One region of the Caloramator sp. E03 genome, then DNA from elsewhere that is predicted to be linked to it. Evidence: predicted binding sites of a transcription regulator. Region 1 holds the regulator's gene; the other holds the start of a gene.
The links. The regulator HrcA, encoded in region 1, represses chaperone genes, less so after heat shock. The targets are predictions, from matches to a motif close to TGTTAGCACTCNNNNNNNNNGAGTGCTAACA.

Region 1 (11,746 bases):
CTTTTAATTGACATTATAGTTCTATCTGGATTTGTTATAGCCTGCCTCTTTGCAACCTGACCTACTATTCTCTCACCATTAGGTTTAAATGCAACAACTGAAGCTGTTGTTCTTGCACCCTCTGAGTTTGGTATAACTACTGGTTCTCCTCCTTCCATGTAAGCCATACATGAATAAGTTGTACCAAGGTCAATACCTATTACTCTTCCCATAATCTTCTTCCTCCTTTATATTATTCATTGTTAATTAGCTACTTTAACCATGCTGTAACGCAGTATTTTGTCTTTATATTTATATCCTTTTTGTAGGACTTCAACAACTTCATTTTCACCATAGTTTTCATCTTCCACATGCATTACTGCATTATGATATTCTGGGTTAAATTTTTCTCCCAAAGCATTAATTTCCTGAATATTCATCTTTGCTATGGTATCTTTAAAAAGTTTAACTATCATTTTAATTCCTTCAATAAGACTTTCACTTTCATTGTTATACTCAAGTGCCCTTTCAAGATTGTCAAGAACTGGTAAAAGATTCTTTACCGCATCTATAATGCCATCATCATACATACTCTCTTTTTCTTTGTTCGTTCTTTTACGATAGTTATCAAAATCAGCCATGTTACGCCTTAACATATCAAGATAATCATTAGCTTCCTTTTCCTTAGCCTCATACTTTTTTAAAAGTTCTAAATAAAGTTGTTGAAAATCTTGCTTTAATTCATCATTGACTTCATTGATTTTAGTTTCAACATCATTTTCAATATTTTTGTCTTGAACTTTACTTTCTTCATTACAATAATTACTCATATTTTTTTCATCTTGAATGTTTTCATTTTTCATTACATTTTCTTCTGTCACTTTATCACCTTCTACCAAATTATTTTATTCATCTATATGGTTCCTAAGCATTTGATTTAATATATTTGTAAAATACATTAAAATACCAATAACCTTTGCATAATTCATCCTTGTTGGTCCTATAACTCCTATTTTTCCTACTGCTTTATTTCCAATTTTATAAGTAGCTTTTACAATGCTGCATTCCTTTATCTCATCATATATATTCTCTTTTCCTATAGATACACTTATATTGTTATCATCATCGGAGAATATATCTAAAAGCTTTTCTTTATGCTCAAGCAGTGAAAGAAAATTTTTTGCCTTTTCTAAATCGTTATACTCAGGATAATAAAAAATATTGGTTGTTCCATCAAGTATTATGTCACAATCATAGGATTTAAGGCTTTCATTAAGCACTGGTATAATAGAACTTAATATTTCATTATACCCCTTCAACTCAAGCTGTATAGAAGAAATAACAGACAAGTCTATATCTTCAACTGTAAGTCCTACAAGTTTTGCATTCAACATATTATTTATTGTTGTTAAAGTGTTATTTGATATTGGTCTTGGTATTTTTATTTTACAATGTCTTATTATTCCAGTATCAGTTACTATTACTGCAATTATATCTGTAGAACTTAGCTGTATAAGCTGTATCGATTTTACTGAACTTTTTTTTACAGAGGGTGAAAGCACTGCTGAAGTATATTGAGTTAAATTTGACAGCAGCTTTGATATCTGTTTTATTGTCTTATCAATCTCATCAATTTCAGTTGTTTCAAAATAATTTTTAATATTTTCTATTTCATATATTGATGGCTTTTGTTTTTCCATAATTTCATTTACAAAGAATCTATATCCTTTATCAGAAGGAATTCTTCCAGCAGAAGTATGAGGCTGTTCAAGATATCCAAGCTCCTCAAGGTCAGCCATTTCATTTCTAATAGTTGCCGAACTAATCCCCATCTCATATTTTTTGGCTATTGTTCTTGAGCCTACTGGTTCTGCTGTATCTATATAGTCTATTATCACTGCCCTTAAAATAGTCTTTTTCCTCTCGCCCAAATCCATACTTCCACCTCCTTTTGTTAGCACTCTAACCTATTGAGTGCTAATTATTACGATAATAAAATATCACTATTGAATAATTTTGTCAATATCCCCACAATTTTTTATACAAAAATTCTATTTTAAAAAATTAATAAAAACTTTGTTTGAAAAGTCTATTCCCCTATCAGTAAGCCTAATACTATCACCAACATCAATTAAAAGTCCCTGCCTGATTAGATTATTGATTTCAATTTTATAAACGTCATTTATATCTTTATTGAATCTTTTTTTAAATCTTTCTTTCTTAATGCCACTTGCCATCCTAAGTCCCATAAACATAAATTCTGCCATTTCATCATTATAATCTATAGTTTCACTCTCCATAATAGCATTCCCTAAATTGATTCCTTCAATATACTTTTGTATATCTCTATAATTTGAAAATCTAACATTTTTAATATATGAATGGGCACCTGCTCCTATACCTATATATTCTTCATCCATCCAATAGGTTATATTATGTCTACATTCATATCCTTTTTTCGAAAAATTTGATATTTCATATCTTTGAATTCCATGAGCAGATAGTCTTTTAACCGCATAATAATACATTTCTCTTTCAATATCATCATCAGGAAGAATAAGTTTCCCCTTGTTATACATTTCAAAAAATGGTGTACCTTCTTCAACTATTAAACTATAACAGGATATATGTTTTGGATTTAACTTCAAAACATTTTCTATTGTTTCTATCCAGTCCTCCATGCTTTGATCTGGTATTCCAAACATTAAGTCTATATTTATATTTTCAAAGCCCGATTTGATTAAAATATCATAGGTTCTTAAAAAATCATCTAATTTGTGTATCCTTCCAAGTTTTTGTAGAAGAGTATCCTGCCATGCCTGTAGACCAATGGAAATCCTGTTGACTCCAAACATTTTTAAAAGTTTAACCTTTTCAATATCTACAGTTCCAGGATTTGTTTCAAAAGTAAACTCTAAAGGCTCAAAAAACTTTAACTGTTCAAGAAGCTTTTTTAAGTTTGATATAGATAAAATGGTGGGAGTACCCCCACCAACAAATATTGTATCAAATTTATTCTGTTTAATTTTTCTAATTTCAGTTAAAAGAGCATTAATATATGCATCCTGCTCATTTAATCTTACATAAGAGTTAAAATCACAGTAGAGGCACTTTTTAATGCAAAATGGTATGTGCACATAAAGCGATTTTATCATTGTTCCACCTTCAATACTGCCATAAAAGCTTCTTGTGGAACTTCAACAGTTCCAATCTGCTTCATTCGTTTTTTACCTTCCTTTTGCTTTTCAAGTAGCTTTTTCTTTCTTGATATATCTCCTCCATAGCACTTTGCAAGTACATCTTTTCTTAAAGCCTTTATTGTCTCTCTTGCAATTATCTTTGAACCAATCGCCGCTTGTATAGGTATTTCAAATTGCTGTCTTGGTATAACTTCCTTTAGCTTTTCAGCTATTGCCCTGCCTCTATGATAAGCTCTCTCTTTAGGTACTATCTGAGATAAAGCATCAACAACATCTCCATTTAACAATATATCAAGTTTTACAAGCTCTGACTTTTTATAGCCTGCAAGTTCATAGTCTAAGGATGCATAACCTTTAGTTCTCGATTTTAGCACATCAAAGAAGTCATATATTATTTCATTTAACGGAATTTCATAATGAAGCATTACCCTTGTAGGTTCAAGGTATTCCATATTTTTAAATGTTCCTCTTCTTCCCTGGCATAGTTCCATAACTGAACCTACATATTCATCTGGACATATTATAGAAGCATTAACAACTGGCTCTTCCATATAATCTATCTCTGTAGGAGAAGGCATATTCGTAGGGTTAGTAAGTTCTAAAACATCTCCGTTTGTTAATATTATTCTATATATAACACTTGGAGCTGTTGTTACAAGGTCAAGGTTATATTCTCGTTCAAGTCTTTCTTGAACTATCTCCAAATGCAAAAGGCCAAGAAAACCACATCTGAATCCAAACCCTAAAGCTACAGAAGTTTCAGGTTCAAAGGTTAAAGCTGCATCGTTAAGTTGAAGTTTTTCAAGAGCTTCCTTTAACTCTTCATACTTTGAACTATCAGCAGGATAGAAACCACTAAATACCATAGGAATTGCTGGTCTATAACCAGGCAATGGCTCATCGGCTACTCTTTCAGCTTCAGTTATAGTATCCCCCACTCTTGCATCTCTTACATTTTTAATACTAGCAGTAATATATCCAACATCACCAGCTTTAAGCTCTGTAACTTCCATAAAACTTGGTCTGAATATACCCACTTCAGTTACTTCATATTCCTTTCCCGTCATCATAAGCTTTATCTTTGTACCTTTTTTAACAGTACCGTCTTTAATTCTGACAAAGCATACAACACCTTTATAAGAATCGTATATACTATCAAAAATTAATGCTTTAAGTGGAGCATTTTCATCCCCTTTTGGTGATGGTATTTTATCAATGATAGCCTTTAAAACTTCATCAATTCCTATTCCAACCTTTGCAGAAATAAGCGGTGCATCAGAACAGTCAAGTCCTATTACATCTTCAATCTCCTTTTTAACCTCATCTGGCCTTGCACTTTGAAGATCAATTTTATTTATAACAGGCACTATTTCAAGGTCATGATCAAGTGCAAGATAACAGTTTGCTAAAGTCTGAGCCTGTATACCCTGAGTTGCATCAACAACAAGGATAGCTCCTTCACAGGCTGCAAGACTTCTTGATACTTCATAGTTAAAATCCACATGACCAGGGGTATCTATAAGATTTAGTATATATTCTTCTCCCTTTGAATCCACATATATAAGTCTTACAGCTTGAGATTTTATAGTAATTCCTCTTTCCTTCTCAAGCTCCATAGTATCAAGAACTTGATCCTCCATCTCTCTCTTTGTTAATGTTCCAGTTGCTTCAATTAATCTATCTGCTAAAGTTGATTTTCCATGGTCTATATGAGCTATTATGCAGAAATTCCTTATCTTTTCTTGTCTTTTGCTTGGCATATAATTCCTCCTATTATTATGGTAGTTATATTAAAGTTAGTATAAAATCTTTTAAATATATTATGAATCAATGTAAATTATATCATATATTTTAATTATCATGTCAACAAAAAGCATTATTTTAATTTAAGCACTGAGCTATTACCCTTCCAATTACCTTTGCTGATCTTAATGCCTCCTCGAGGCTATTTCCATCAGATCCTACCTCAAGTAATATTATCTTTGAAGATACATCCTGATTGTATATTCCTTTTTTAAACATAAGTCCTCTTGAAAAGTTAGGATATAAACTCTCAAAAACATCATTAATCTTTTTTGCCATAAGCTCACTTTTTGAATGGTTCTTGTTGTTTGTACCAACTACAAACATAACCCTTGCATACCTTTCATTACTTATTATTGCAGTTGTCTTGTTTATATTAACATTGCCATCCCTGTGAAGATCTATTATTATTTTAAGGCTTGAGTACTGTTTTACATATTTTTGAACAGTAGGTCTTGACTTTGCGTATGCTCCTTCTCTTTTAGGAAGATCATGTACAGTAGTATCATGTATAGTTGCAATTCCGTAAACATTTTGAAGCTCATTTTTTATTTCTTCTCCTAACCTGCATACTCCCTTATTTGGATCTGTAGTATAATCTTCATTAGTTCTATTTTGAGGGTTATAGTTTTCAGTTGTATGAGTATGATATATTAAAACCAAGGGCTTTTTAGGATCAAGCTTCATCTTCTTTATAGGTTTTATATTACCTAATTTAACCTTTAAAGGAGAATCTGAATTATTATTTTGTTGTGTTTTATCATCTTGAGCAGAATTATTTACACTATTATTTGTTGAATTATTATTATTTTGTTCATTTTCACTATCACTTTCATTTTCAACATCCTGTTGTGCAACATTTGGTACAACTACAACTGGACCACTTTCTTTTGATATTAGAGAAGTTATATCTATAAGTTGAAACATTGGAATTTGTGAAGTTAAATATGTTCTTGGATCTGATATGTCAATATCTGTAAGATACTTAAAAATTATAGATATTAGCTCCTTTTTATCTTCTTCAAAATCGTTATAATCCATTATAGTTTCAATATAAGCATTTGATTTATCTAAAATTCTCTTATAGACTTCATATTTATCATATAAACCCGATGCTAAACTTGCGGGATATATAATGGGTATAAAAATCTTTATAAGGACATATAATCCAATTATAAAAAAGACTATTTTTCCTATAATCTCTTCACAGTACTTTTTATTCATACTCTCATCCCCTTTGTGCTACAATATATTTTTGCTAAATATAGTTCCATACATTATATGAAATAAACCTATAGGTTATAACAAAAAAAGCAGCAAAAGCTGCTTCAGATTATAATAGTGTTATTTAAATAGATTTATAGTACAAAAGTTATTTTTAATGCACATATCTATTCACATCTTTAAGTTCAATGGCTGGGTGAAGGCATATATTAATCCCATTTGCTATTATTTTTGACATATCCTCAATCAAACTATCTATTTCCTTTGGAGTTACCATTAGATCTCCTATATAAGGATTCAATATTTCTTTTATCATTCCGTATTTTTCTTCTTTATCAACTCTTTTTAGCATATTATAAAAATCTTTGTTATCCTTACTCTGCTCAATTAAAGTATCAATCATTAGATCAATTGTATCATTAGACATAGTTGCAGCATCAACTACCGTAGGTACTCCAATCGCAATAACAGGTATGCCCAGAGACTTATATGTAAGCTCCATTCTCTTGTTTCCAACACCTGATCCAGGGCTTATCCCTGTATTTCCAAGCTGGATTGTAGACACTACCCTCTCCATTTTTCTTGAAGAAAGAGCATCTATAGCAATTAATACATCAGGCTTTATTTTTTCAATAACCCCTTGTATTATTTCAGCAGTTTCAATTCCTGTTATTCCAAGGACTCCAGGTGATAGAGCACAAACAGAATATATTCCTTCTTCAATTTGGTCAGGCATATATTGTTTAAGGTGTCTTGTTATCATAAGCTTTGATACAACTTTAGGTCCTAATGAGTCTGGGGTTACATTCCAATTGCCGAGCCCAACAACAAGAGCAGTTTGGTTTTTCTCAAGATGAACAAGTTTAGTAAGTTGTTTTGCAAGTGATTTGCTAAGCTCATCATGAAAATCTGCATCGTAGTGTCTTATACCGGGTATTTCCATTGTTATATAGATTCCAATTGGTTTTCCTATAATTTTAGCACCAACTTCATTTTCGACTTCTACAGTTGTTATTCTTATACCTTCCATTTCCTCTTCAACATCGACCTTTACCCCTGGTACTTCTCTTTTATTTGATTTCTTATATATCTCTCTGGCTTCTACTGCAAGATCCGTTCTTATATTAAACATAACAATCCTCCTTTTATTATACTAAAAATATTTTTTCCAAATATTTTTAGTAATAAACAAATTATTTCTTAAATGAAATATAAAATTAAACCTGATAATTACTTTTTATTTAACATATTTTACTTGAACAATTTAATCATTAATGTTATAATATCCTTTGTCAATATAGAAACTCGTACGCAGATTCCCCACAATCTGCCTTAATATATTTAATTTTCAAAAGGAGGGAAGAAAATGGCAAATATTAAATCAGCAATAAAGAGAATAAAGATTACTAAAATTAGAACAGAAAGAAATAAAATGGTTAAATCCGCTATAAAGACAGCAATAAAGAAATTTGAAGCTGCTGTTGAAAAAGGAAATTTTGATGAGGCAAAGGTTCTCTTATCCAGAGCTTCTCATTTAATAGATAAGGCTGCTGCAAAAGGAGTTATTCATAAGAACAACGCTGCAAGAAAGAAATCAAGACTTGCTGTAATACTTAATAAAGCAGCTGCAAACTAAAAAAGAAACACCCTAAAGGGTGTTTTTTTAATTACAAAGATTAACTATAAGCATCTCAAGGGAGAGGTTAGGAGATATTCTTCCTCTTTTTATGTTACAATCCGCTTCAAGGCACAAATCAAAGGCTCTTTTTAGTTCATCAAAATTCATATTGTTAGATTGAACAATTAAATTTTTTAATATAATGTCACTTTTAATCTTCAATATTCTTTTTATTTCGCTTTGTTCCTTTTTAAGGAGCAAATACCTTTTAACATTATAAATTAATCTATACTGTCGTATTATCATAGCAAGTATTATAAGGTGGTTTTCCCCTTGAAAAAGAAGATTATTAATTATTGAAATAGCTCCATCAGCATTTTTCTTTATAACAGCATCTACAAGCTTGAATATATTACTTTCAATTCCTTTATAAGAAACTGCATCTATATGAGCTTTTGTAATTATCTTTTCGTCAATTGCAAAAGCACAAATTTTATCAATCTCCATCTCAAGTTCATCTATAGACGAAATATCAGAAATAAAATAAGCAAGCTCAGCCTTTTTAATATCCTTTCCTCTATCTTTAAACATTTCAACGGCTATATTTTCAATGTCCTTTGCTTTAAGCAAGTTATACTGAACAAGATATCCTGAATTCTTCACAGAGGTTACGAATTTATTATTTAAATCAATATCATCATTATAACTTATAAGAAAAATTATATTATCAGGAAGTTCTAAAATATATTTACTTAAAAATGATACTATATCATTTGAACTTAAATTTCCACTAATATTTTCCACACTTTCTTCTTTTGTAAGGGAAGGATTTTTATTTGAGCTTTCCTTTTTTGTTTTCTTTAGAAAATCTGGATTCTTTATATGTACAAGTTTTCTATCTGAAAAAAAAGGCATTGTTTCGCAAGAATTTATAATAGAATCAACATTTATATTTTCACCTGAAAGAGTTATTAAATTAATTTCTGGAAAAAAAGTTATTAAATCATATAAAACTTTAATGCTTTTTCTAATTAGATTTTTTTCTTGTCCGCAAATCAAAAAAATGCCTCTTTTGTTTTTCGATACTATATTTAAAAAATCATTATATGTATTTATTATCATATTATCACCTTTATCTATAATATAATCTATATTTTTCTCCATCAGTTTCAATGGTTATATTTCCTAACTCATCTGTTCTCAAAACTTTTACTCCTTTTTCTTTTAGCTTCTCAATAACCATTTGTGATGGATGATTAAAGTTGTTTTTTCCAACGCTTATTACTGCAATATTTATTTTAGAGTTTTTAAAAAAATTATCACTAAAAGATTCCTTCGAACCATGATGAGGTATCTTTACCACATCAAAATCCCCTTCTATACTGTCCATAACACTTTTTTGTGCATCAGACGTTAATAGAATTGAAAATCTTTTATACTTTAAATTTAATACAATACAAGTTTCATTACCTTCTAAACTTTCTTCATCACCATCAGGATAAAGCACATCAATAACTAAATTTTTAATTTTAATACTATCACCCTTTGATAACTCAATAAAATCATAATTTTTTCCAATCAGCTTTTTAAAGGAAATAACACTTTTAACTTTAAAATTATTAACTAAATATTCAAACCCTCCTGCATGATCATTGTGTAAGTGGGTTAATACAAGCATGTCGATTTTATTATAACCACATCTTTTTATATAAGGTGCTACTACATCTCTTGCTGCTGAATATTCACTAAACTCTGGGCCAGTATCTATAAGTATGCTACCCCTTTCTGGAGTTTCAATAAATATACTATCTCCCTGACCAACATTTAAAAAATGTATTTTAAGTGTATGAGGATTATAAAATAAACTAAAAACCATAGAGAATATAATAACAGTATTAATATAAAAATATTCTTTTTTATATTTTATAAAATCAAAAAACAATAAAATAAGTATATAATAAGAAATTATAAAAACAAGATTTGGTCTTCCGAAAACTAATATACTATTTATTTTAGTTAAAAAATTTACAATATTAATAAATAAACTTCCTAAATATACAACTGGATATAATATAAAACTTAACCTAATTACAGCATATATAATAGAAGAAGTAAAACTCAAAATAGTTAAAAAAGCAATTAATGGAGAAATCATAATGTTTACAATAACAGATATTAAAGACACATATCCATTATACCAAAGAACAATTGGTAAAGTTGCAATAAAAGCCGATATTGCAGTAGCAGCCTCATCTTTAAATATCTTTAACTCAGGAAATAAAGATTTTATTTTATTTTTTAACAATACTATTCCATAAGTTGCAGAAAAAGAAAGTAAAAAACCAGGATTATAAATATAATAACTATTTATAATAAGCATAATATATCCAACTATTGTTATCATTGTTATTAAATCAACTGTTCTTCTTATTATTTTAGCAATAGTAATCAATACTATCAATAAGAAGGCTCTTAATATAGAAGGTTGAAACCCTGAAAGAAATGTATATATAAAACACAGCAAAAGACTTATTATATCTCTTATATTTGCAGGGATATTTTTTAAAACATATTTTAAAAAATAAAATATAATACCTATATTAAACCCTGATACTGCAAGTATATGAGATATGCCAAGCTGATTAAAACTCTCTCTATTTTCATTATTTAAATTCTTATCATATCCAAATAAAAGACTGCAAATAAAATCTCCTCCTTTATCATCTATACTCATAATCCCATTTATTATTCTATACTTAAATTTTATTGGTAACGTAATTATATTTTTTCTGTCTTTTATTTTAATTTCGTAACTGTATGCTGAAATATAAGCATTAATATTATTTGCATTCATTAATAAAACCCTATAATAAGGTCTTTCCCTAACTTCTCCTGTAAAAATAATATAATCCCCTGCCTTTATGTTATTTGCACCATAAACCCTAAGAATTACCATATACCTATCCTTATAATTTTTTATAATTAAGCTATTATCAGCCTTTTCAATGACATAGCCTTCTAAGCTTTTATAGCTTTTAATTGTATTATATTTATAATCAAAAATCTTCATATTAATGTATGCTGCAAATATACCAATAAAAAAAATTATTATACAAAAATATACTATGTTATTTTTCTTAAAAATAAAAAATATTAAAAATAGTGCAGATAATACTGCACTAATATAAAGATAGCTTCTATTGTTGAAATATATAATACCTAAAATAAAAAAAGGATATAGATATAGAGCAATCCTTTTCATAAATATTTAAAACCCCACAATTCTTCATATTATATTTTCTAACAAATTTCTATCATTCAGTTATCTTATTTATATTTTTCCCATAATTGGTATTATTTAATACTTTTCCTATAAAAAAACTGCCAAAATGGCAGTTATCTGTCTATTCTAAGTTTTAGTGTAATTCCAGTTTTTTGAGCTGCAATCACAATTGGAATAGCTGCTGCTGCACTAACTCCTGCCTGTATCATATTTGCAGGAACATTAGGATAAGCATTACCAATACCAAACATAAAATATTCATAAATGAAATATCCAAGTACCATCCACATTCCTGCAACAATTGAAGCAATAACAATAGAAGTTGACCTTAAATTACCATCAACATCTTTTTTAATAAGAACAGCAAATATTAAACCTTCAAGACCTTTTATTATAAAAGTTGCTGGAGAATAAATAAAATAACCTCCTAATATATCAGCAATGGCAGAACCGAGTCCTCCTGCAACAAAACCTATTCTTCTTCCTAAAATTGCAGCAGTTATAAAAATCATAATATCACCAAAGTTTATATATCCCATCTTTGGAGAAGGTATCCTGATTATCATGGTTGCTACTGTAACTAGTGCCACTGCTAATGAAGTATAGACAATATTCTTAATTTTTTTATTCATTTTAATA
Region 2 (11,746 bases), 1.1 Mb from region 1:
TAACAAAAATATTTTACTATAAAAAATTATCAATTGAATATATTTTATGAAATTTATTTTGATTGACACATAAATGTTTATATATTAACATATTTATATAAAATAATAAAGTAAATATTATGTAAATATTATTTAATATATTTTAATTATAAAATTAAAAATTTAGGAGTTGAATTTGTATCATGAACAAGAAAACTATGATTTCAATGGCTGTTATCAGGAGACTCCCTAAATATCTCAGGTATCTCGGAGAACTTTTAAATAATGACATAACAAGGATATCATCTAAGGAACTTTCAGAAAGGACGGGCTTTACAGCATCTCAAATTAGGCAGGATTTAAACTGTTTTGGAGATTTTGGACAGCAAGGCTATGGATATAACGTAAGGGAGCTTTATGATCAGATAAGCAAAATATTAGGACTAAACAGGAGTTATACTACAGTTATAATCGGAGCAGGAAATATAGGACAGGCTATTGCAAACTATACTAATTTCGAAAAGCTTGGATTTGTATTAAAGGGAATGTTTGATAAAAATCCAAAGCTAATTGGTATTAAAATAAGAGATCTTGAGGTTAGGGATGTTGAAGAGCTTCCAGATTTTCTCGAAAATAATAAAATTGATATTGGAATTATATGTGTTCCCAAAAAGCAGGCTCAAGGTATTGCGGATATTTTTGTTAAAAATGGAATTAAGGCAATATGGAATTTTGCTCCAACAGATTTAACTGTTCCAGATGATGTAATAGTTGAGAATGTACACTTAAGCGAAAGCCTATTGACTTTAAGCTATAGGCTAAATGAAGATAAACTTTTTAAAGATAAATAAACCTTATCTATAAGAAATAGGGCATGTATAACATGCCCTATTTTAGGTTATCTATATAGTCTGCTGCAGAAAGTGCTGCCACTTGCCCCTCACCTAAGGCTTTTGCTATCTGGTAGGGCTTTCCTGTAACATCCCCTGCTGCAAAAAGACCTTTTATATTAGTTTCCATATTTCTATTAACTTTAACATGAGCACCATCTACATCAAGTCCAGGAATTAATGTTTTTAATGGATAACTATCTTTAATCACAAAGAAGCCATCGGCTGAAATTTCATTGTTTTTTAGAATAAGTTTCTTTGCTGATAAATCACCTTCAAATCTTAAAGGCATATCCTTTACTATTTCTACGTTGTTATTAAAATTAAAATCATCGTTTATTGCTGGTACAAAATAAACTTTGTTACAAACTTCAGATAAGAATCTTGTTTCCTCAATTGATTCTTTATTATATCCAACAACTGCAACAGTTTTTCCTTTATAAAGGGGTGCATCGCAGGTGGCACAATAACTAACGCCGGAGCCTAAAAATTTGTCCTCTCCATCGATTGACTTTTTAAAATCAACTCCTACTGCAAGTATTACTGTTTTAGCTTCAAACATATCGGTTTCAGCTTGTATGGCAAAGTATTTATCCATAGTATAAACCATATTTACCATCTTTGATGAAAAGGTTATGTTAAGGGATGATAGATGGTCATTTAGCTTTGTAATAAGTTCGGGACCTTTTATTTCAACAAATCCTGGATAGTTATGGATTGAAGGGGACAGCATAACTTTTTTGCTGTCCCTTCCAAACATTAAAACAGACTTATTTCTTGCTATTGCGTTTATTGCAGCAGATATTCCAGCAGGACCTTTGCCTATTATTGCAACGTCATACATTATAAATCAAGTGCTCCTTTAATAGCATCTTCAATTTGGTTTTCTGGTCTAAAACCAACTATTTTTCCTAATGCTTTTCCATCTTTAAAAAGTATTAGGGTTGGAATACTTGAAATCCCGAACATATTAGCGCTATTTGGATTTTGATCAACATCCACCTTAACAACTTTAAGCTTACCATCAAATTTAGATGCGATATTATCAATTACAGGTGCAAGCATTCTGCATGGACCGCACCATGTAGCCCAGAAATCAACAAGTACAGGTTTGTCAGATTCTAAAACTTCTAATTTAAAATTTGCATCGTTTGCATGTACTACCATATTAATTACCTCCTATCAATACCCCTAAGGGGTAACTATATTATTATGATATTCATTATTTTTGGGTATGTCAATAGTTTTTGATATAATTTATTTGTCAAAAAATATTGAGTGGAACAAAATTAAAATATAAAGTGTCATAATTATACAAGAATAATTTATAAAGAGGTGATTGCGTGTCGAAGAAAAAAATAAAGGTAACATTGTTTTTTATTATGTTTATGTTTATTTTTGCACAGTTTGAAGCATACTATGCAGCAACTTCAAACAATAATTCTTTTATACCCTATAAAGCTATAATTACAGCAACAAGTCTTACTATAAGGCAAACACCTTCAACAACAGGTAAAGTAGTAGGATATTATAAAAAAGGAACTGTTGTTGATGTAATAGGTCAGTCAGGAAGCTTTTTAAAGACATCAAAAGGGTATATAGCCTCAGCCTACACTAAAAAATACACATCAGGGGTTTTAAGTAGTTCAACCACTGTATCAAGGGGGACAAGCTTTACACCTTATAAGGTAATTATAACATCAAGTTATCTTAATATAAGACAAGGACCTTCAACAAGCTATAAAATTGTAGGAAAATATTATAAAAATAATATTGTTGATGTAATAGGTCAGTCGGGAAGCTTTTTAAAGACATCAAAAGGATATATAGCTTCAGCCTACACTAAAAAATACGTAAGCTCAACATCTACTCAAACAAGCCAAGTAAATAATCCGCCTTTATATAGGGCAAAGGTTATAGCAAGTATTCTTTCAATTAGGCAGCAGCCTTCAGCATCTTCAAAGGAAGTTGGGACTTATTACAGAGGAGATGTTGTTGATATATTTGGCAGGGAAGGAGACTTTCTAAAAACAAGCAAGGGATATATTTACGAAGCATATACTCAAAGAATACAGGAAACTTCAAGAGGCGATTCAAGCCAGTCTGATAATATAGGTAAATATATAATGGTAAATGAAGATACCCAGCTTCTTTTAAGTACAAGCGGGGTTCATGATGAAAGATATGCTGTTAAAGGTAAAATATTTAAAATTGTTGATGAAGAAAATGGGTATTTTAAAATTAAAATGGGTGCCATATATGGCTATATAAGCCCAAGTAATGTAACAATTCTTAATTATCAGCCTAAAGATAAAGTGACGTTAGGATGGAATTACATAAGTGCAAAATCATCAAATTCTGTTTATTATAATGATAGCAGCGATTATATTAACATCAATTCTGCAACTCTTGGACTTGATATAATATCTCCAACGTGGTTTTATATGACAGGAGATTATAATAACCCTTCATCAATAAAGGTTGCAGAAAAGGCTGATAGGGAATATGTTATAAGGGCACATAGAAATGGATATGAAGTGCATGGCCTTTTTTCTGAGTTTAGTGCAAATAGGGCTTATGCGATGTTTACTAATTCACAGATTCGCCAAAATGTAATTGATAATGTAGTAAAATATGCACTTATCTATAACCTTGATGGTATAAATATTGATTTTGAGGCCCTTGGAGTAAAAAATAAGGCTTATTTTACAGCCTTTGTAAAGGATTTATCTGAAAGGCTTCACAAGGCAGGTCTTACTGTTTCGGTAGATGTTACAAAGATTACAACTGACAGCAATATATATTCAGGAGGATATGACAGGCTTGAACTTTCAAAGTATGTTGATTATGTTATACTTATGGCCTATGATGAACATTATTCAGGCTCAAAGCAAGCTGGTTCTGTAGGTTCATATCCTTGGGTTGATGCTTCAGTGAAGCAACTCTTAAATATTGGTATACCATCAAATAAGCTAATTTTAGGAATACCTTTTTATGCAAGAGAATATACTTTATCTGTAAGCCAGGCTTCTCAATTTGTAATTTTTAACACTGATCAAAGTGGTATTTATAGCCAACCAACATTAAGTGATGATTATAAACTTGAAAATGCTACTGAAAGTGGAAGCTATAAATACATTTCTAAAGCAGATGGATGGTATACGGTAGAATATAATGGAGGACAAGCCTTTATACCTGAAAATGATGCTTCCCTTGTACAGATAGGAAATAATAGTGAGACTGTTATTGATTCAAGAGCACTTAAGATGCAGGCAGTAAGTGATAATAAAGTAAAATATAATGGAAGAGTATATTTTGATAATAATGCAAAACAAAATGTACTTGAATATTATGATTCTAATGGAAATAAACGTTTAACGTGGATAGAAGATGCCACCTCAGTATCCTGGAGAATGGATATAGTAAATCAATATAATCTTAAAGGATGTGCAGCTTGGCAGATAGGTCTTGAAACAAGAGATATTTGGGATATTATTAAACAAAAGCTGAAGTAACATGCTTCAGCTTTTGCTATTTTATAAATAATTGATATAATTAGCTTAAATATATCTCTTGGAGGAATTTTTATGGATATATATGCATTTATAGGTAGGAGTGGAACTGGCAAAAGTTATAAGGCACAATATGTAGCGGGATGTTATGATATAGAGTATATTATTGACGATGGATTGTTAATTAAAGGTAATAAGGTAATCGCTGGAGTATCGGCAAAAAAGGAGAGTACCAGGATTGCTGCTGTAAAAAGGGCTGTTTTTAAAGATGCAGAGCATAGAGAAAAGATAAAAGAAGCAATAAGAGAGCATGCTATTGATAAGCTTCTCATAATTGGTACTTCAGAGCACATGATAAAGAGTATAATAGATGCTCTTGAACTTGATAGGGATTATAAGATAATAAGGATTGAAGATGTTTCTGAGCCTGAAGAAATAGAAGAAGCTACAAAATCAAGAAGAGTAAAAGGAAAGCACGTTATTCCAGTACCTACCTTTGAAATTAAAAAGGATTTTTCAGGTTATTTTCTTGATTCAATAAAAATGCTAACAAATAAAAGTAACAAGGAGCATGATTTGGAAAAAACAGTTGTAAGGCCAACCTTTAGCTACCTTGGGAAATATAATATAACTAACGGTGCACTAAAAACTATAATATTTGAGTCTGCAAAGGAAAATGATAGGGTTGCAAGAGTTTTATTCATAGATATTGAAAATAAACCAAACGGTATAATAATAAATCTATCATTATCTCTTTACCTTAAGGAGCCTTTAAATATTACTGCTAAAAATATTATGGAAAGAGTTAAAGATAACGTTGAATATATGACAGGAATAAATATAATAAGCGTTAATATACTTATAAAATCAATAAAGATAGATCAGGAGTGATTATATGGAAAAAGAAACCTTTGATAAAGGTATAGTTTTTAAAAATATTGAGGATTTTGATTTAAAGCACACCTTTGACTGTGGCCAGTGTTTTAGATGGATTGAAAATAATGATGGCAGTTTTACTGGGGTTGCATTTAAAAAGGCAGTTAGAATATATAAAAAGGATAAAGATATATATATTGAAGGGGCAGAATATAATGATGCTGAATTTTGGAAAAGATATCTTGATTTAAATAGGGATTATAAAGCAATAAAAGATGAGCTCTCAAAGGACGAAGTTATGGAAAAGGCAATAAAATACGGATGGGGAATTAGGATTTTAAATCAGGATATGTTTGAAACAGTTATATCATTTATAATATCAGCAAATAATAGAATACCTATGATTAAAAGAACTATTGAGAATATATGTAGAGAATATGGGGATGTGATAGAGCTTAGTGGTAAAAAATATTATACTTTTCCAAGCCCAAAGGAGCTTGCAAAGGCAAATATAAAGGATCTTGAAAATTTAGGCTGTGGCTTTAGAGCAAAGTACATAGTAGATACTACAAAGGATATATTAAATGGTGCCTGTGATTTAGATAGTATAAGAAAATTAGATACTGATGATGCTCAAAGGGAGCTTATGAAACTAAAAGGAATAGGTCCTAAGGTTGCAGATTGTATACTTTTGTTTTCCATGGGAAAACATGACGCTTTTCCAGTTGATGTATGGGTTAAAAGGGTAATGCAGTATTTTTATCTTGCTCCAGATGTTAGCCTTAAAAAGATAAGAGATTTTGCAAGAAAAAAGTTTGGGAATTATGCTGGGTTTGCACAAGAGTATCTTTTTTATTACGCAAGGGAATTTATGGGAAGAGAAGGACTTTCAAAATAACATGAATAAATTTTCATTAAATAGAAAATATTAGATTATAATTAAAGAAAGAATTATTAAGGAGGCTCCCATGGCACCTATTCTTAAATATAAGAAAGTTAAATTAAATAATTCTATTGTACCCCAGGTTTTTATTAAAAAGGATGATGGAATAATTTATTTTGATAGAATAAACCCTGATGAGGCAAGGTTTTGCATTTTAGATGATAATGGTGAGAAAAACTTTGAAGTTTCAACTGGGCAGGGCATTATAACTTTAAATGGGGATATGTATATTGCAGATATTAAAAATGGTACTATACTAAAAAAGTATTTGCCTTCGGGTGAAGTTGAGAGAAGCATTAAAATAGAAGGAATATTTTATGATTTTAAAATTTCTGCTTATGGTGAACTTATTTGTCTTGGCAATATTGGCAGTGAGACGGTAATTAAGATATATAGCAATAATTTTAATGAAATGTGTACAATATTTGTTAAAGATATTTTCTTTGGAAGCTGTATATTCCTAGAGGAAGATAAAATATATGTTGCAGGATTTGATAAAAATATGAACTTTGAAATAGTAAAAATAAATTATATTGGTAGTATGCTTAATAAATGGCATATTGATTATAAGTATAATAAAAAGATTATTGTTAAGATGGAAAAATATAAAAACTATTTCATTATGCTAACAATAGGTAAAAAAGGAAACATGATGCTTTATGATGCTGATAAAAATATCTTAAGGGAAATATACCCTGATGATTTTGAAATAGAAAATTTTTTGGATTTTAATATTTATGGGGATACTATATCCATTCTTGGAGAAAGATATATATTGGATGTTCAAATAGAAGATATATTAAACTATAATCACAGAAAAAAAATTAAAAAGTTTATCTTTCAAAGCCAAATGTTTTATTATACCTATGCAATGTATTATAGCAATCTTTCAACAGAAATACTTTTCTTATGTAAATATACAGTACCGTTTGTTTTTGTTTTTTATATAATATCCTTGATTATTAAATTCCCAATAGATATATTAGCCCTGCTTTATTTTTTACCGATTTTAAACTTTACAATAGCTTCAATAAAAAGCTTTATACTATTTTTAAAAAAGTCCAAAAGGATTGAACAGCTTCTTTATATAAATCAGTTTGAAGGCTTAAAAGATATAAATATATTGCCTTTTTATATGTCCTTAACTGTATTTTGCATAGAGGGATTTATAAACTATCCAAACTTTTATATTCTACCTAATGTATTGATTGCAATTTTATTTTATTTTACTTTCTACTATATAAGTAAATTTGCTATAGAATATATAAAAAATAACAACGACAGCATAGTAATAGAGCTTTTAAAAAGTGATGATCTAATTTTTAAAGAATACATTAATAACATAGTAAGATGTCTTAAGGAAAAGAAAAGTGAAAAGATTTTAATAGAGATTATAGCTGATGAGGATATAAATTCAATAATACCTTTAAAATGGCAAAGAAGCAGGAAAAGTATAATAAGAGGTTTTAAATTTGATGTGAATTCAAATTGTTTAAAGACATTATTAGATTTTTCAAAACGCGATATAAAATATTCAAGAATTGGTATACTAACTGATTATATAAGCTATATGAAAAATGAAATAAATATTAAAAAGATTAAAATGGATATTGTGGATAAAGATTCTCAATTTGATTTTTAATATATTATTGTGAAAAATAAAGTAAAAAAGAGAAAACTGATGATATAATCATTTATTTAAGATTATTCGTATTTTTTAGCTTGTTTAGTTATTTATAACAATTTGATAATAAAGTACCATTTATTTAATATAATAATTGTGATTAGCACTCATTTAAAGTGAGTGCTAACAAAATGGGATTATAATTATAAATAATATATACACAAGGAGGGTTTAGAATGAAATTAAGACCATTAGGCGACAGAGTAGTTATTAAAAAGGTTGAAGCTGAAGAAACAACAAAAAGCGGAATAGTTCTTCCAGGAACAGCAAAGGAAAAGCCACAGATGGCTGAAGTTATTGCAGTAGGACCAGGCGGTGTAGTTGACGGAAAAGAAGTTAAAATGGAAGTTAAGGTTGGAGATAAAGTTATATTCTCCAAGTATTCAGGAAATGATGTTAAGATTGACGGAGAAGAGTTTACAATCTTAAGACAAGATGATATCTTAGCAATTGTTGAATAAATTTTATGTTAGAAAGGAGAGATTGTCATGGCAAAAGAAATAAGATTTAGTGAAGATGCAAGACGCTCAATGCAAAAAGGTGTTGATAAGCTTGCTGATACAGTTAAAATAACACTTGGACCAAAGGGAAGAAACGTTGTTCTTGATAAGAAATTTGGTGCTCCATTAATAACTAACGATGGAGTTTCAATAGCAAGGGAAATAGAACTTGCTGATCCTTATGAAAATATGGGAGCTCAGCTTGTTAAAGAAGTTGCAACAAAGACTAACGATGTTGCTGGAGATGGAACTACAACTGCAACACTTCTTGCACAGGCCATTATTAGAGAAGGTTTAAAGAACGTTACAGCTGGTGCTAACCCAATGCTTATAAGAACTGGTATAAAGAAGGCTGTTGATGTTGCTGTTGAAGAAATTAAAAAGATTTCAAAGCAAGTAAACGGCAAGGAAGATATAGCAAGGGTTGCTGCAATATCAGCTGCTGATGAAGAAATAGGCCAGCTTATAGCTGATGCTATGGAAAAGGTAGGCAACGAAGGCGTTATAACTGTTGAAGAATCAAAGACAATGGGAACTGAGCTTGATGTTGTTGAAGGTATGCAGTTTGATAGAGGCTATATAAGCCCATACATGGTAACTGATACTGAAAAGATGGAAGCAGTTTTAGATGATCCATATATTCTTATTACTGATAAGAAGATATCAAGCATTCAGGACATACTTCCTGTATTAGAGCAGATTGTTCAACAGGGAAAGAAGCTTTTAATAATAGCTGAAGACGTTGAAGGTGAAGCACTTGCTACACTTGTTGTTAACAAGTTAAGAGGAACATTTACTTGCGTTGCAGTAAAAGCTCCTGGATTTGGTGACAGAAGAAAAGAAATGCTTCAGGATATAGCTATATTAACTGGTGGTATGGTAATTTCTGAAGAGCTTGGCCGTGACCTTAAGGAAGCAGATATATCAATGCTTGGCCGTGCTGAAAGAGTTAAAGTTACAAAGGAAAATACTACAATAGTTAACGGACTTGGAAACAAAGCTGACATACATGCAAGAGTTGCTCAAATAAGAGCTCAGATTGAAGAAACTACTTCAGACTTCGATAGAGAAAAGCTTCAGGAAAGACTTGCAAAACTTGCAGGTGGAGTTGCAGTTATTAAAGTTGGTGCTGCTACTGAAACTGAGCTTAAGGAAAGAAAGTTAAGAATAGAAGACGCATTAAACGCTACAAAGGCAGCAGTAGAAGAAGGTATAGTATCCGGTGGTGGAACAGCTTACATCAATGTAATCCCAGCTGTTGCAGAGCTTGCTGAAAAGATAGAAGATGCTGACGTTAAAGTTGGTGTAAACATCGTTAAGAGAGCTCTTGAAGAACCATTAAGACAAATAGCTGAAAACGCAGGTTTTGATGGTGCTGTAGTTGTTGAAAAGGTTAAGGTAAGCGAAAAAGGAATTGGATTTGATGCTTTACATGAAAGATATGTAAATATGATTGAAGTAGGTATAGTTGACCCAACTAAGGTTACAAGATCAGCTCTTCAAAATGCAGCTTCAGTTGCAGCTACATTCCTTACAACAGAAGCTGTTGTTGCAGATATCCCAGAAAAGAAGGATAACATGCCAGCACCTGGTGGAATGCCAGATATGTATTAATAAAAAAGCTCCCGATTGGGAGCTTTTTTATTTAGCTTTTTCAATTAAATTAAAAAATTACATTTAATAAGTAACAGGTCATGACTAATCAATAGCCACAACGACGGAATGAAAAAGTTTGTCACTTGTCAACTGGGTAACACTTTTTTTCTCTTTTCTCCATCTCCGGTGCCAGGCACCAAGGATGGAGAAAACTTTTTCACACTAACCGTCCCTGTTATTTCATAATTTTTTTATATAAATTGTATGAATAAACAATAGGAATTGCTGATATTATTATTGTTATAATTATTATGCCAACAAATGCTATATTGTTGCTGAAAAAGCCTAAAACTGCAATTATAAAGCCTCCAGCAACCCAAAGAGGTGCTGATAATCTGTGCGTTTTTGTCCAAACCGCTTCATTTGCTAAAGTCCAAGGGGTTCTTATTCCAACAAAGTAGTTGTGCTTTATTCTTCCCATTTGATTACCAAGGAGCATAAACATTATTCCAACAGATAAAGTAACTATACTTCCTATATTAATCTTATAACCAAGGGAATAAAATATAGTTATTAATTGAAGTGTTATGAAGAAAAAATGAAAGGTGTATCTTATAATGTTATATGCAGGTTCAAATTTTTCATAGTTTTCCTTTTTAGGATCAAGATTTGGAAGAATTAAAAATAAAAAATAAAAGCCGATGTTCATAAGGTTTAAACTTAAGATTCCAGATAACTTCCCGGAATAGGCATCAACCTCTCCTTTTATGTTCCAATGACGTGGAATTCTATCAGGAAGCTTTGGATAAAGTATTATGCTTATTAATAGTGTTAAAGTCATAAGAGAAATTATAGGCCAATCTTTTTTAAGCTTTTTTATTATTTTCTTCATTCTCATTACCTCCTTCATTATAGTCTATTATCTCAAAAAACCATCTTATAATTTCTTGAAAAACAGTAGTATTCAATGAATAGTGTATGTTTTGCCCTTTTCTTTCATCACTTATAAGACCTGCTTGTTTTAGAATATTTAGATGGTGGGATATGCTGGGCTTTGTTATATTAAAGTGCTCTGCAATTTCTCCAGCTGTAAGGTCTGAATTTTTAAGAAGCATAACTATTTTTCTTCTTGTTGGGTCTGATAGAGCTTTAAAGGGTAGATTCAATATTATCATCTCCTTCCAATATATTTAGATAATTATCTAAATATTTAATAATATTATATCAATATGTTATAATAAATACAATATATGCTAATCAATTTTATTGGTATTGGTAAGGGATTGACTTGTAACTCAACCTTACTTTACAATAATACTTAGTATCTGTCAGAATATAAAATAAATGATTATATGGTAATAAAATAGATAGGAGCAGGAAAGATATGAAGATATTATATTTTGACTGTTTTTCAGGAATAAGTGGAGATATGACAATAGGGGCACTTGTTGATTTAGGAGTACCAAAGGATTATCTTTTGTCAGAGCTTAATAAGCTTTCGATATCTAATGAGTATGAAATAGAGATAAAAAAGGGATCAAAGTGTGGCATTAGCGGTACGGATTTTAAAGTTATTTTAAAGCATCATCACCATCATGATCATCATGACCATGATCACCATGGCAGAAACCTTAAGGATATTGAAAAAATTATAGATGAAAGTACTCTTAATGATAATGTAAAAAGGACTTCAAAGTACATATTCAATATAATAGCAAAGGCTGAAAGTGAGGTTCATGGAAAGGATATAGATGAAGTCCATTTTC

Region 2: a site for HrcA is predicted at 7,983-8,013, ahead of groES (co-chaperone GroES). Genes of this name have one in related genera too.

The regions. Positions count from the first base shown of each region.
Region 1 covers NZ_CP040093.1:215,286-227,031, forward strand. The annotation lists gene dnaK (molecular chaperone DnaK) at 1-212, opposite strand, end outside; gene FDN13_RS01155 (nucleotide exchange factor GrpE) at 243-860, opposite strand; gene hrcA (heat-inducible transcriptional repressor HrcA) at 885-1,916, opposite strand; gene hemW (radical SAM family heme chaperone HemW) at 2,031-3,134, opposite strand; gene lepA (translation elongation factor 4) at 3,131-4,939, opposite strand; gene FDN13_RS01175 (stage II sporulation protein P) at 5,061-6,206, opposite strand; gene gpr (GPR endopeptidase) at 6,361-7,338, opposite strand; gene rpsT (30S ribosomal protein S20) at 7,573-7,842, shown strand; gene holA (DNA polymerase III subunit delta) at 7,870-8,988, opposite strand; gene FDN13_RS01195 (DNA internalization-related competence protein ComEC/Rec2) at 8,957-10,894, opposite strand; gene FDN13_RS01200 (ECF transporter S component) at 11,221-11,739, opposite strand.
Region 2 covers NZ_CP040093.1:2,071,154-2,082,899, forward strand. The annotation lists gene FDN13_RS10110 (redox-sensing transcriptional repressor Rex) at 183-830, shown strand; gene FDN13_RS10115 (NAD(P)/FAD-dependent oxidoreductase) at 868-1,713, opposite strand; gene trxA (thioredoxin) at 1,713-2,036, opposite strand; gene FDN13_RS10125 (glycosyl hydrolase family 18 protein) at 2,213-4,384, shown strand; gene FDN13_RS10130 (Asp23/Gls24 family envelope stress response protein) at 4,457-5,272, shown strand; gene FDN13_RS10135 (DNA-3-methyladenine glycosylase family protein) at 5,277-6,155, shown strand; gene FDN13_RS10140 (hypothetical protein) at 6,226-7,842, shown strand; gene groES (co-chaperone GroES) at 8,061-8,345, shown strand; gene groL (chaperonin GroEL) at 8,373-9,998, shown strand; gene FDN13_RS10155 (SdpI family protein) at 10,216-10,872, opposite strand; gene FDN13_RS10160 (autorepressor SdpR family transcription factor) at 10,847-11,155, opposite strand; gene larC (nickel pincer cofactor biosynthesis protein LarC) at 11,365-11,746, shown strand, end outside.